DNA from 3 places in the Cronobacter condimenti 1330 genome. Region 1 is predicted to be linked to each of the others. Evidence: predicted binding sites of a transcription regulator. Region 1 holds the regulator's gene; each other region holds the start of a gene.
The links. The regulator PhoB, encoded in region 1, activates phosphate uptake and scavenging genes when phosphate is short. The targets are predictions, from matches to a motif close to CTGTCATAAAACTGNCNNAT.

Region 1 (4,666 bases):
CGGCGACGGAGAGCACCACCAGCGCGACGATTTTCAGCGGCGCCAGGAAATTGCCCACCGTATCCAGCAGTTTACCCGGATAGAGCGACACGAGAATGACCAGCGCGAAATACACCAGGCTATAAATGAGCAGCGGCAGCGCGCCGTCACCAGTAAGCGGCGCAATACCGACTTCGAATGACACGGTGGCGGTACGCGGTGTGGCAAACAGCGGGCCAACGGCCAGATAGCAGACGGTCGCCAGCAGAATACCTGCCACGCGGCCAATTGGGTGGCTCAGGCTATCTACGCCGCCGCCGACTTTCGCCAGCGCCACCACGGTAAGCACAGGCAGACCAACGGCGGTTATCAGAAAGCCGATCGCCGCCGTCCAGACATGTGGACCGGCCTGCAAACCAACCATGGGTGGGAAAATGATATTGCCCGCGCCAACGAATAACGCAAAGGTCATAAACCCCAGTGCGATAATGTCGCGCGATTTTAACTGATGGGTCATAAGATTTACTGCCTGTGGATGTGGTGTTGAAATTGAATAATTTTTTACCGCCAGTCACCTGACGAAAACACGGCCATTTCAGAGCCTGACAGCGGGATATGCTTCCCGATTACGCTGGCGAAGAATTGTTTTTCGGTTTACCGCGCAAAAACAGTCGGTCTGGCAATAGCAGGGGCGCAATTTAAACGCTTATAACGTTTAAAGGCAAGACGGGATCCTGAAACCAGACCTTTATGCCAGATCTAAGTTTAAAGGCAGTGATTAAATCTAATTTCTTAAAAAACCTCCGGCGATTCGCGCGAGCAAAAAAGCACCAATTGAGGAAAAAGCGCTGAATACCCTATTAAAAACAAATAAGGCCAGCTTATGGCTGGCCCTGGAAAGTTGACGTTACAGCTTAAACCACAGAAAGCGCTCTGGCGGTCGTGGGCGCGATTAACCGTTCCGGCAGAACAAACGAAAAGGTCGTGCCCCGGCCCGGTTCGCTTTCTATCTCCAGACGCGCATCGTGATGCGTCAGCGCATGCTTCACAATCGCCAGACCAAGCCCGCTGCCGCCGGTCTGTCGCGAACGCGCTTTATCCACCCGGTAGAAGCGCTCAGTCAGACGCGGAATATGCTCCGCGGCGATGCCCGGCCCGGTATCCGCCACGCTAAAACGCGCGCCGCCCGGCACATGTTCCCAGCGCACCGTGATGTGCGTACCCGCAGGCGTATGGTTCACGGCGTTATACACGAGGTTTGAAATCGCGCTGCGCAACTGCTCTTCATTGCCGAGCACTTTTAGCGCCGGATCGACGTCAAAGGTGAAAGTCTGTTTTTGCTGGCTCAGCGTCTGCGCTTCACGCTCCACCACCCGCAGCATCATCGGCACGTCGATGGTTTCATTAAGCTGCATCGCGGGCGCCGCCTCGATTTTCGAGAGCGTCAGTAACTGTTTTACCAGCCCTTCCATCCGGTAGGTTTGCTCGCGCATGGTATGCAGCGCTTTTTCACGCAGCGCCCCTTCGAGCGTCTGCTCATGCATCATCTCCAGATAGCCCTGTAACACCGTCAATGGCGTGCGCAATTCATGGCTGACGTTTGCGAAAAAGTTGCGCCGCGCCCCTTCGAGCTGGTGCATCTGCGTGATGTCACGCGCGACCATCAGCAATTGTTCTTCGCTGTAAGGCATGACGCGAAATTCCAGATGACGCCCATTATTAAGCACCAGGTGCAGAGGGCGGTTAAATTCCTGACCGCGCAAATAACGGGTGAATTCCGGGTAACGCAGGAGGTTTAAGATATTCTGACCGTTGTCATCAGGCCAGCGCAGGCCGAGCAACTGTTGCGCAAGGCCGTTACACCAGAAGATGGCGCCCTCTTCCGTGGTCAGCACCACGGCATCCGGCAGCGATTCCGCGCCGCTGCGAAAGCGTTTAATTAAATTACCAAGTTCCCGACGGCGCTTTTTATTGCGCAACTGCATCTGGTGAAGACCGTAGAGCAGTGGCTCCCAGCTTCCGCTACCTGGCGGCGGCGTCATACTGCGATCCACCCAAAGCCACCAGGAAAGCCGCAGCAGATTCCAGAAATGCCAGATAAGCAATCCGGTCACCGCCGCCAGTAAAAACCATGCCAGATAGCCGAATATCGCCCCGAGTACCAGCGCCGGAATACAACAAAGCAACAGCTCCAGCACCAGTCTTTTCCATGACAGCCTTTCCAGCACGCGTCACACTCCTGTTTTGGGTTTAAAAACGGGTTGAGAACCGATAACCCGTACCGCGCACCGTTTGAACCATTCTGTCATGACCACTCAGCTCCAGCGCCTTACGCAGGCGGCGGATATGCACATCCACGGTGCGATCTTCCACATACACATTGGTGCCCCAGACGTGATTGAGCAGCTGTTCACGGCTATACACGCGCTCCGGGTGCGTCATAAAGAAGTGTAACAGTTTGAATTCGGTGGGGCCCATATCGAGAGGATTTTCGCCGGTCATCACGCGGTGCGATGACGGGTCAAGGCTTAGGCCCTGCATTTCAATGACTTCATCTACAGCCATCGGCGAGATACGACGCATGACAGCTTTAATACGCGCCACCAGCTCTTTTGGGGAAAACGGTTTAGTAATGTAATCATCAGCGCCCGTTTCAAGGCCACGCACACGATCTTCTTCCTCACCCCGTGCGGTCAACATGACAACCGGGATTTCGCGGGTCAGCGCTTCGCGTTTGATATGTTTAATAAACTGGATCCCCGATCCGCCGGGCAGCATCCAGTCCAGCAAAATCAGATCGGGCCAGGGCTCATTGAGTTGATTCACCGCACTGTCATAATCTTCCGCTTCCACCGGCTGGAAGCCATTTTGTTCCAGCACAAAACACACCATCTCGCGGATAGGTGCTTCATCTTCAACGACCAGAATACGTCTCGCCATGATTAGCCCTGTTAAATAAAGTAAACAGAATGTAATGCGGCGCCATTATGCGTCAGATTTATGACAGATTTATGAAAAAGATGACCGTAAGATGACCTGTCAGCGTACGCAGAAAACGTGCGCGACGCGACGAAACAGGACACCCGCCGTACCGGATGTTTATAATCCCCTTCTCGCTTTTACGCCACAGGGCATCACATGCGTATTCTGCATACCTCAGACTGGCATCTTGGTCAAAATTTTTATGCCAAAAGCCGCGCCGCCGAGCATGAAGCTTTTCTCGACTGGCTCCTGGAAACGGCCATTGCGCATCAGGTCGACGCGATTATCGTTGCGGGCGACATCTTTGATACCGGCGCGCCGCCAAGCTACGCGCGCGAGCTCTATAATCGCTTTGTGGTGCGTCTTCAGGGCGCGGAATGCCCGCTGATTGTGCTGGGCGGCAACCACGATTCCGTCGCGACACTCAACGAATCTCGCGAGCTGCTCGCCTGCCTTAACACCCAGGTGATAGCCAGCGCGCAGCTTACGCCCGAAACCCAGGCCACCTTGTTATACCGCCGGGACGGCGAGCCGGGCGCGGTGCTTTGCCCTATTCCCTTTCTGCGCCCGCGCGACGTACTGCGAAGCCTGGGCGGTCAGTCGGGACGCGAAAAACAGCAGCAGTTGCTGGAGGCCATCAGCCAGCATTACCAGGCCTGCTATGACGCGGCCTGCGCGCTTCGCGGCGACCGCCGCCTGCCGATTATCGCGACCGGGCATCTTACCACGGTAGGCGTGACCAAAAGTGACGCGGTGCGCGACATCTATATAGGCACGCTCGACGCCTTCCCGGCGGACTGCTTTCCGCCCGCCGATTACATCGCGCTGGGACACATCCACCGAGCCCAGAAAGTCGCGGGCTGCGAGCATATCCGTTACAGCGGCTCGCCCATCGCGCTGAGTTTTGATGAAACCGGTAAAGAGAAAAGCGTCTACCTGGTAGACTTCGCTGACGGCAAACTGCGCGAGGTGACAACCTTACAGGTGCCGGTCAGCCAGCCGCTGGCGGTCTTAAAAGGCAGCCTTGCGTCCATCACCGCGCAGCTTGAACAGTGGCGTGACGCGCCCGATGCCCCCAAAGTCTGGCTCGATATCGAAATCGACACCGGCGAGTTCCTTCACGATATGCACCGCGAGATAAGCCAGCTCACCGAAAGCCTGCCGGTGGAAGTGGTACTGCTGCGCCGCAGCCGTGAAATGCGCGAGCGCGCGCTCGGCACGCTCAGCACAGAGACGCTCAGCGAGCTTGGTGTGGAAGAGGTATTTGAACGCCGGCTTGAGCTCGAAACGCTGGAGGAGCCTGAAAAAGCGCAGCTGCGCACGCTCTTCGCCCGCACGCTGGAGAGCCTGCACGAGGAGGACGAGGCATGAAAATCTTAACCTTGCGCCTGAAAAACCTGAACTCCCTCAAGGGCGAATGGAAAATCGACTTTACCGCCGAGCCGTTCGCCAGCAATGGCCTGTTTGCGATAACCGGCCCTACGGGTGCGGGCAAAACGACGCTCCTGGACGCTATCTGCCTTGCGCTCTACCACCGCACGCCGCGTCTGAACGCGCTGTCGCAAAGCCAGAACGATCTCATGACCCGCGACACCGCCGAATGCCTTGCGGAAGTGGAATTTGAAGTCAAAGGCGTCGCCTGGCGCGCCTTCTGGAGCCAGAGTCGCGCACGCGGCCAGCCGGACGGCAATTTACAGGCGCCGCG
Region 2 (4,666 bases), 430 kb from region 1:
ATGTGCCGGTGGCACTGATAAGCCTGCTTGACCGTGACCGCCAGTGGCTGCTGGCGTGCCAGGGGCTGAACACGCGCGAAACGACGCGCGATGTGTCGTTTTGCGGCCACGCGATTTTACAAGCCGGGCCGTTTATTGTTAATGACGCGCGCCTCGATGCGCGTTTTCACGATAACCCGCTGGTGACCGGCGAACCGCATATCCGCTTTTATGCGGGGTATCCGGTGCGCCTGCCGGATGGCGCGGTAGTCGGCACGCTCTGTCTTATCGACGGCACGCCGCGCGATTTCAGCGATGACGACATCGCGACACTGATGGATCTGGCGTTTATTGTCGAAGATGAGTTTCATGTGATCAGCATGGCGATGACGGACAGCCTTACCGGCATTCCTAACCGTCGCGGCTTTTATCGCAGTGGCGAAAAACGGTTTACTGCGCTGAAGGATAATACCGAGCCGTTTAGCATCATCTATTTCGATCTTGATAAGTTTAAGCCTATCAATGACCTGTGGGGACATGCCGAAGGAGATGAAGTGCTGAAGGTGTTCTCCGCGCAGCTTCGCCAGCATCTGGGCCCAAAAGATATCGCAGGCCGGCTTGGCGGTGATGAGTTCGCCGTCATGCTGACCCGCGAGAGCGACACGCAGCCGTTTCTTAATAAGCTGCGCGAGAGCCTCGATGTGCATAACGAGCGCGCCGGAAAGCCTTACAACATCAATTACTCTTACGGGTTGCTTAACCGCGATGCGGGGGATTTCGGCTCGCTGCTGGAGATGATCAAAGAGAGTGATAACGTCATGTATTCCGCGAAGCGCAGAAAGCGGCTCGATTAACAACGAGCGGGATCACCCGCTCGTCTTAACGACTTTAATCGACACCATCCCGATGCCAAGACGGCGCGGCGCATGACCGAGAATATTGCCCTCGTTAGTCGCCTGCGGTGCGGGCGGCACAATCACCAGCGTGTTGCTGCGTTGTGGATTGTCGAAATACAGCGTGGTGGTGGAAACCTCGTTGCCGAGCGTGAGCGTCTGCTCGCTGTTACCCACCTTCACCGGCACCGGTTTTCCAGCGTTCGGCCCAAACGCTTTCGCGGTGATGACTAGCGCGAATTGCTCTGGCAGCGGCTGGTTGTATTCGATTTTCACTTCTTCGCCGAGTTGCGCGTTAGACCAGCGTCCCCAGGACTCCGGGCGTGAAATGCCGGAGAACTGTTTAACCTCTTCCGGCGCGCCCGCCACGTTGAAAATAAAGCTGTCGGCCTGATAGCGGATATCGTTGTCCATCACCTTGAGTGTCTCGACGTTGCGCTGGTAACGCGCGGTGTCGATGACCGTATCGCGAAACGCCGCTTTGCCCTGCCAGGTGGCTTTATCTACCCGCTGTACGCGTTGTTCGCCGCCAAGCTGCCCCTGCGAGACGCAGTAGTCGGTGGAGAGCGCCAGCGCGGGCGCCCACAGCCGCGCCATTTTGTAGCAGTTGTCCACCCAGATGAAATTATCGCGCGGGGCGAAATCTGCCAGCTGGAAGCGTAGCGGGGCGGAATATTCGCTCTCCGGCAGCGGCTCGATGCGTTTATCTGACACGCGCAGCAGAAGCGGCAGGCGGAAATGGCTGCCAGAAAAGGCGATGGTCTGTTTATGCGTGTCTATGGTGAAATCGTTAATTTCTGACGGGAATTTCCACAGATTAATAATATCCGGCTTCCAGGCGAGCACTTTCGATTTCATGTTCAGGAAGACGGTCGAGAGCGACTGGCCTGAAAGGCTACTGCGGCCAAGCCCCAGATAGTTATCGCCGCCGAGAATATCGAGTACCGTCGCGCCGTTATCCATGGTGTTGCGTTTCACCGTGACCACATCCTGCTGCGGCTGGTCGCCACGCAAAACAAAGAACAGATTATTTCTGTCCTGTTTACTGAGGTATTTATATGCGGTGTTGTTCATCGCTAGATGATCGGACGAAACGACAATGACGGTGTTCTTGAAATAAGGCGAGGCTTTGATTTTATTTATCAGCGCCGCGACATGTTCCTGACTGCAACTGACCGCGCTGAAAGACTGGTTCGGCTTGCCGTCAAAGGCGTAGCTTTTACGCTTGCAGGTGCGCGATACGAAGCCGTCCGGGTGGTGCGTGTCTACTGTTAGCGTAAAGAGAGAAAAGCGTTTGCCCGATTGAGACAGTTCTTCATATTTTTTCCAGACCTCATCGAGCACGGTGTCGTCGTAAAAACCCCAGTCGTTGCGATATGCCGGATCTTTCACGACACCCTTTAGTTCTTCGGCGCCATAGAGATGGTCGAAACCGTGTGATTTCAAAAACACATCTTTCCCGGCGAAGCGCAGGTTTGCGCCCTGAATGAAATAGTTTTCATAGCCGGAGTTTTTCAGGATATCGCCGAGGCAAACATTCTGCGGGAAGAAGCTCGACATGGAGGCCGACGCGTTACCCTCAAACGGCGCGAAGAGGGGAATACCGCACTGGGAGGCAACCATGCCCGCGATCGTGTAGTCGGTGCCGGGAAGCTGCGCGGTATGGCTGAAATCAATCCCTTCATTTTTCAGCGCGCCCAGATCGGGAGTTAGATCAGGGAAGGCCTGATCGTCAAAATAGGTGCGCTCCAGGCTTTCGCCGTAGATATAGACCAGATTGAGCTGCGGGTTGTCGATACGCTTTTGCGGCTCTTTATAGTAGGCCGCGAAATCCGGGTCGCCCTCGCCGGTCTGGGATTTGACCAGTTCGGTTATCTGGCGAAACGCCGGGCTTGCATCTACCGAGGCGAGCGCCAACAGCAGGGCGGCAAAGCTGTAACCGAAGTGGTAGGGAAGATGGCGACGACGGCGCAAGATCCAGGTTAACACCCCAAAGACTGCCAGCAGCGCAGCGACCAGCCCGACGCCGGGCAGAATGTATTTGCTGATACCCGCGCCGGTAAGGCTGCTGGTGAGTGTGTACAGCACCGCGTCGTTGATGCCATCGCCCGTAAAATAGTTACTGGCAAGCAGCGTCAAATTCAGGATAACGAACAGCCCTAACACCACCAGGGTTGCGATAAACCACCAGGTGTTACGACCTGCCTTGAAGGCGTAAATCGCCACGGAGGCGATAAAGAGAAGTACGGAAAGCCACTCTGACAACACTACATCCTCGCAGCGAAGGCGCCAGGCCCGTTGGGGTTAAATCACTTTTTTAGAGTAGGAATATAACTTTACTGTCACATTCCTACAATTTTAGCGTCATCTTAATGTGGAGCAGTTCAGATAAGGTTTAGAAATACGATTTTTTGAACCGTGTCTCATCGCCTGTGGCGCGGGATGCCGTTGTGCAAAACGTAAATTGGGATGTTTATTAATGGACAGTTACCGGAAGCAGTAAAAAGCAGCTTCTTTTATGAAAATTTTATTACAAAGCAGATTTCACTAAAGAACGCTGAAATAAAAGCGGGACGGGAGAATGACAGATAGGGGGCGCGATAAAACGCCCCGCTGAACAGGACGAGAATTAATACTCTTTACCGGTGACGCGGCTGCGGTAGCTGTCCCAGTTGAAGTTGACCCACAGGCTGTTGCCAAGGCGCATACGGTCCATTACGCGCTCGCCAAGCAGTTTGGTCATCTCTTCCATGTTCTGGTTGGTCAGCATCCCGGTCGGGCGCTTAGAGGATGAACGGCGATCCACAAGCTGGTTGATGATCACTTTTTCATAGCGTGATTCGCTCTGCATGCCGATCTCGTCGATCACCAGCAGATCGACGCTGCTCAGATCTTTAAGCAGCTGTTCTTCGCTGGTTTCCCGACTGCCGAAGGTGTCTTTCATCGCAGACATAATATCGGCAACGGTAATGATCATGACCGATTTTCCGCGCAGCAGAAGCTCATTGCAGATGGCGGCGGCCAGGTGGTTTTTCCCGGTGCCGGGTTTACCGGCAAAGACGAAACTCGCAATGTTGCCGTCAAAGCCTTCGACGTACTGACGCGCTTTGTTCAGGGCGTTCATCTGGCCTTCGTTTTCGACGCGGTAGTTATCAAAAGAACAGTTCTGGTGCAGCGGGCGAATACCGGAGCGGTTAAAGGTGCGCTGCATTTTCATCGCGCGGTTTTCACGCTCAATCGCCTCCGAGCGAAGACGCCCCTGTTCCTGTTGCCAGGCGAGCAGCTCTTCGCCGGTTTTAAACGCAGGCTTGACGTCAGGCGGCATGAGCCGCTTCAGGCGCAACATCAGGTCAGTGACGTTTTTCATGTTTACCCTCGAAATCCGTCAGGAATATGATCGTCCGGCTGTGCGATGGCGTTGACGTCGCGTCGTGCCGAAGACGTAAAGGTGGCGCGGTTCATCTGAATGCTGCGCGCAAGCTTCTGTTGCCACTGGATATGGTGGAACACTTTCCCTTCCGCTTGCCAGTAAGCGACGAAAGAGGCCAGCTCTTCGCTCGTGACCGGCTGGGCAAGGGGAATGCCCCACAGCGCGGCCATGCGCTGAAACTCCGGATCGGGCTGCCATCCTGGGTACATGGCGAATTTCCCCATCGGCACCGGAACGGGCTGCGCGGCATCATTCCCTTCTTCAAAAAATTGCGCTTCCAGCGCGACATCGGAGCGGGGAGCGGCGAGCTGTTTTTCCAGCGCCAGCAGTTCCGCCATGCGCGCCGGCGTGACGGCATAAAATG
Region 3 (4,666 bases), 1.1 Mb from region 1:
TTATCGAAAACCACGAACCGCTGCGCGAACTGCTGAAAACGCGCGGCTACGAATTTGTGACTGAAACCGACACCGAAGTGATCGCGCACCTCGTTCACTGGGAACTGGATCAGGGCGGCACGCTGCGTGAGGCAGTGCTGCGCGCTATTCCTCAGCTGCGCGGCGCTTACGGCACCGTTATCATGGACAATCGCGATCCGAGCACCCTGCTGGCGGCCCGTTCCGGCAGCCCGCTGGTGATTGGCCTTGGCATGGGCGAAAACTTTATCGCCTCTGACCAGCTGGCGCTGCTGCCGGTGACCCGCCGCTTTATCTTCCTCGAAGAGGGCGATATCGCGGAAGTGACGCGTCGCTCTGTCGCGCTCTTCAACACTCAGGGCGAAACGGTTTCACGTCCGGAAATCGAATCCAACGTGCAGTATGACGCGGGTGACAAAGGCATCTACCGTCATTACATGCAAAAAGAGATCTACGAGCAGCCGAACGCGATCAAAAACACCCTGGCCGGGCGTATTAGCCACGGCGAAGTGGATTTAAGCGAGCTGGGCCCGAATGCTGATGAACTGCTGTCGCAGGTTGAGCACATTCAGATCGTCGCGTGTGGCACGTCGTACAACTCCGGTATGGTTTCCCGCTACTGGTTTGAAGCGCTGGCTGGCGTGCCGTGCGATGTCGAAATCGCATCGGAATTCCGCTACCGCAAATCCGCCGTACGTCGCAACAGCCTGATGATCACGTTGTCGCAGTCTGGCGAAACCGCCGATACCCTGGCGGCGCTGCGTCTGTCCAAAGAGCTGGGCTATCTCGGCTCGCTTGCTATCTGCAACGTGCCTGGCTCTTCGCTGGTGCGTGAGTCCTCGCTCGCGCTGATGACCAAAGCCGGGACGGAAATCGGCGTGGCGTCGACCAAAGCGTTCACCACGCAACTGACCGTGCTGTTGATGCTGGTGGCGAAGCTAAGCCGCCTGAAAGGCGCAGACGCCGCCATTGAGCACGATATTGTTCATGGTCTGCAGGCACTGCCGAGCCGTATTGAACAGATGCTGTCTCAGGACAAACGCATTGAAGCGCTGGCGGAAGATTTCTCCGACAAGCACCATGCGCTATTCCTGGGCCGTGGCGATCAGTACCCGATTGCGCTGGAAGGCGCGCTGAAGCTCAAAGAGATCTCCTACATTCACGCCGAAGCTTACGCGGCAGGCGAGCTCAAGCACGGCCCGCTGGCACTCATCGATGCCGATATGCCGGTTATCGTTGTGGCGCCGAATAACGAACTGCTTGAGAAGCTGAAGTCTAACATCGAAGAAGTTCGCGCCCGTGGCGGCGTGTTGTATGTCTTCGCCGACCAGGACGCCGGTTTCAGCAGCAGCGACAACATGAACATCATCCCGATGCCGCATGTTGAAGACGTTATCGCGCCAATCTTCTACACGGTTCCGCTGCAGCTTCTGGCTTACCACGTCGCGCTCATCAAAGGCACCGACGTTGACCAGCCGCGTAACCTGGCGAAGTCCGTCACCGTGGAATAACCCATTTGCATACGTGTTATGCTCTGAAGAGGTTGCCGGGAGGCAGCCTCTTTTTTTTCACAACATTATGAAACGGATGGGTTATGTCGTTCATGCAACGCCTCGCCGACACACGTTTTTATCAGCTCATCACTTATAGCGCAGAGGTGGATGACGATATCGCCCACCGCAGGCTGCACCAGCTGAAGCTCAAAATGGCACAGCGTCATCACCTGCCGAAAGCCCGCTTGATCGGCACCTCGTCGTTTTATCATGTACTGGTGGGCTGCGCATACGTGATGTTTTTTAGCGCGGCGCTGAATATCGCGGCGCTACGCCCGGCGTTTTCCATCCTGTGGGTTATCGGCGGGGCAGCATGGCTTATCGTGCTGGTAGGCATTTCGGTGGCGATTGAGAAAGGTCGACGCGCGGGGATGGTTTTGTTCCTGTACGGTTGGTTTTTCCATCTCATCTTAAACCTGACGGCGCTCGCGGTTGGGCTTGTTTGCTGGCCACTTTCCTGGATGTTCTGGCTATGCTGGGGCAGCGGCGCGCTGATGGTCTGGATAGCCTGGCGGCTGATGAACAGTCGCGAAATGTTTAACCTTATCCACTGGTGCCTGGCTATAAAAATGCGCCGCTTCCATACCACAGCGCTTCAGCGCCCTTCAGAAAAACGTGTGTTAAAGCGAAGAAAAAACCGTGAAATGCGGAGCCGATAATGCGGCCGCATTTATGACAAATTGCCGTTTTAGGCTACGTTTAACGTGTCATAAAAAGAAAATTTTTCTTTCATATCTGTGTCATAAAATAGCGTAATTTGTTGAATTTAATGTTTTTTATTTAAGTTAAACTCACGCGTCCTGCGCTGTCATAAAACTGTCATAATTCGTACATTTATCTGTCACCAAACTGTCCTATTTTGCTCAACGTAGCCACGAAACAATAAATTACGAACACCAGCAGGAGACATTATGAAAGTTATGCGTACCACCGTCGCAACTGTTGTCGCCGCGACCTTTTACCTGAGCGCTTTCTCCGCTTTCGCGGCAGCAAGTCTGACTGGCGCGGGCGCAACATTCCCGGCGCCGGTGTATGCCAAATGGGCGGATACCTACCAGAAAGAAACGGGTAACAAGGTAAACTACCAGGGTATCGGCTCCTCCGGTGGCGTGAAACAAATCATTGCTAACACGGTTGATTTTGGTGCTTCTGACGCACCGCTTTCTGACGAAAAACTGCAGCAAGAAGGTCTTTTCCAGTTCCCGACCGTGATCGGCGGCGTGGTGCTGGCGGTTAACCTGCCGGGCTTCAAATCTGGCGAGCTGGTGCTCGATGGCAAAACCCTCGGCGACATCTACCTCGGCAAAATCAAAAAGTGGGATGACGAGGCGATTGCCAAACTGAACCCGGGCAAAAAACTGCCTTCTCAGAACATCGCCGTGGTGCGTCGTGCTGACGGTTCCGGTACATCCTTCGTTTTCACCAGCTATCTGGCGAAAGTTAACGACGAGTGGAAATCCAAAATCGGCTCCGGCTCTACCGTTAACTGGCCAACCGGCCTCGGCGGTAAAGGCAACGACGGCATCGCTGCGTTCGTACAGCGTCTGCCAGGCTCTATCGGCTACGTGGAATACGCATACGCCAAACAGAACAACCTGACCTACACCAAACTGGTTTCTGCTGACGGCAAACCGGTGTCTCCGACCGAAGAAAGCTTCGCGAATGCTGCCAAAGGCGCTGACTGGAGCAAATCTTTCGCTCAGGACCTGACCAACCAGAAAGGTGACGAGGCGTGGCCTATCACTTCCACCACGTTCATTCTGGTCCACAAAGAGCAGAAGAAACCTGAGCAGGGTGCTGAAGTGCTGAAGTTCTTCGACTGGGCCTACAAGTCAGGCGCGAAACAGGCTAACGACCTGGATTACGCCTCACTGCCGGACAGCGTGGTTGAGCAGGTTCGTGCCGCATGGAAAACCAACGTGAAAGACAGCAGCGGTAAAGCACTGTACTAAATACCCGTCATATTTCGAGCCGCAGCTGTATTGGCTGCGCTTGTTCACCCCAGTCACATCGTGAATCTGTGCGCCTGGGGCTTCACAAGCTTGCCGCCTTGCTGCAACTCGAATTATTTAGGGTATAGCATTACGTTAGCCAGGAAGCGCGATAAAATGCGCGCTTTCTGGCCCAAACTTAAAGAGTGAAATATGGCTGCCACCAAGCCTGTATTTAACCCCCCAGGTAAAAAGGGCGATATGATTTTCAGCGCGCTGGTCCGACTGGCTGCGCTGATTGTGCTATTGCTGCTGGGCGGGATTATTGTGTCGCTTATCATCTCTTCCTGGCCGAGCATGGAAAAATTCGGTTTTTCCTTCCTCTGGAACAAGGAATGGGATGCGCCCAATGAAAACTTTGGCGCGCTGGTGCCCATTTACGGCACGCTGGTGACCTCCTTTATCGCTTTGCTGATCGCGGTTCCCGTGAGCTTCGGCATCGCACTGTTTCTGACCGAACTGGCGCCAGGCTGGCTGAAACGCCCGCTGGGTATCGCTATTGAACTGCTGGCGGCCATTCCAAGTATCGTGTACGGCATGTGGGGGCTGTTTATCTTCGCCCCGCTGTTCGCGACCTATTTTCAGGAGCCGGTCGGCAACGTCCTTTCTGCCATCCCGTTTATCGGCGCGCTGTTCTCCGGCCCGGCGTTCGGTATCGGTATTCTGGCGGCGGGTGTGATTCTCGCCATCATGATAATCCCTTACATCGCGGCCGTTATGCGCGATGTGTTCGAACAGACCCCGGTGATGATGAAAGAGTCGGCCTACGGCATTGGCTGCACCACCTGGGAAGTTATCTGGCGCATCGTTCTGCCGTTCACCAAAAATGGTGTGATTGGCGGTGTCATGCTCGGACTTGGCCGTGCACTTGGCGAAACCATGGCGGTCACCTTTATCATCGGTAACACCTACCAGCTCGACAGCCCGTCGCTCTATATGCCCGGTAACAGCATTACCTCTGCGCTGGCAAACGAGTTTGCCGAGGCGGAATCCGGCCTGCATGTAGCGGCGCTGATGGAACTGGGCCTGATCTTGTTTGTGATTACCTTTATCGTGCTGGCGATTTCCCGTCTGATGATTATGCGTCTGGCGAAAAACGAGGGG

Region 2: a site for PhoB is predicted at 3,389-3,408, ahead of opgB (phosphatidylglycerol--membrane-oligosaccharide glycerophosphotransferase). Genes of this name have one in related genera too.
Region 3: a site for PhoB is predicted at 2,377-2,396, ahead of pstS (phosphate ABC transporter substrate-binding protein PstS). Genes of this name have one in related genera too.

Annotation. Positions count from the first base shown of each region.
Region 1 covers NZ_CP012264.1:1,069,330-1,073,995, reverse strand. Annotated here, with positions in the region: gene brnQ (branched-chain amino acid transporter carrier protein BrnQ) at 1-496, opposite strand, end outside; gene phoR (phosphate regulon sensor histidine kinase PhoR) at 894-2,207, opposite strand; gene phoB (phosphate response regulator transcription factor PhoB) at 2,230-2,919, opposite strand; gene sbcD (exonuclease subunit SbcD) at 3,118-4,332, shown strand; gene sbcC (exonuclease subunit SbcC) at 4,329-4,666, shown strand, end outside.
Region 2 covers NZ_CP012264.1:641,572-646,237, forward strand. Annotated here, with positions in the region: gene AFK62_RS02980 (sensor domain-containing diguanylate cyclase) at 1-833, shown strand, start outside; gene opgB (phosphatidylglycerol--membrane-oligosaccharide glycerophosphotransferase) at 846-3,137, opposite strand; gene dnaC (DNA replication protein DnaC) at 3,502-4,239, opposite strand; gene dnaT (primosomal protein DnaT) at 4,242-4,666, opposite strand, start outside.
Region 3 covers NZ_CP012264.1:12,634-17,299, forward strand. Annotated here, with positions in the region: gene glmS (glutamine--fructose-6-phosphate transaminase (isomerizing)) at 1-1,529, shown strand, start outside; gene AFK62_RS00070 (hypothetical protein) at 1,613-2,230, shown strand; gene pstS (phosphate ABC transporter substrate-binding protein PstS) at 2,483-3,523, shown strand; gene pstC (phosphate ABC transporter permease PstC) at 3,716-4,666, shown strand, end outside.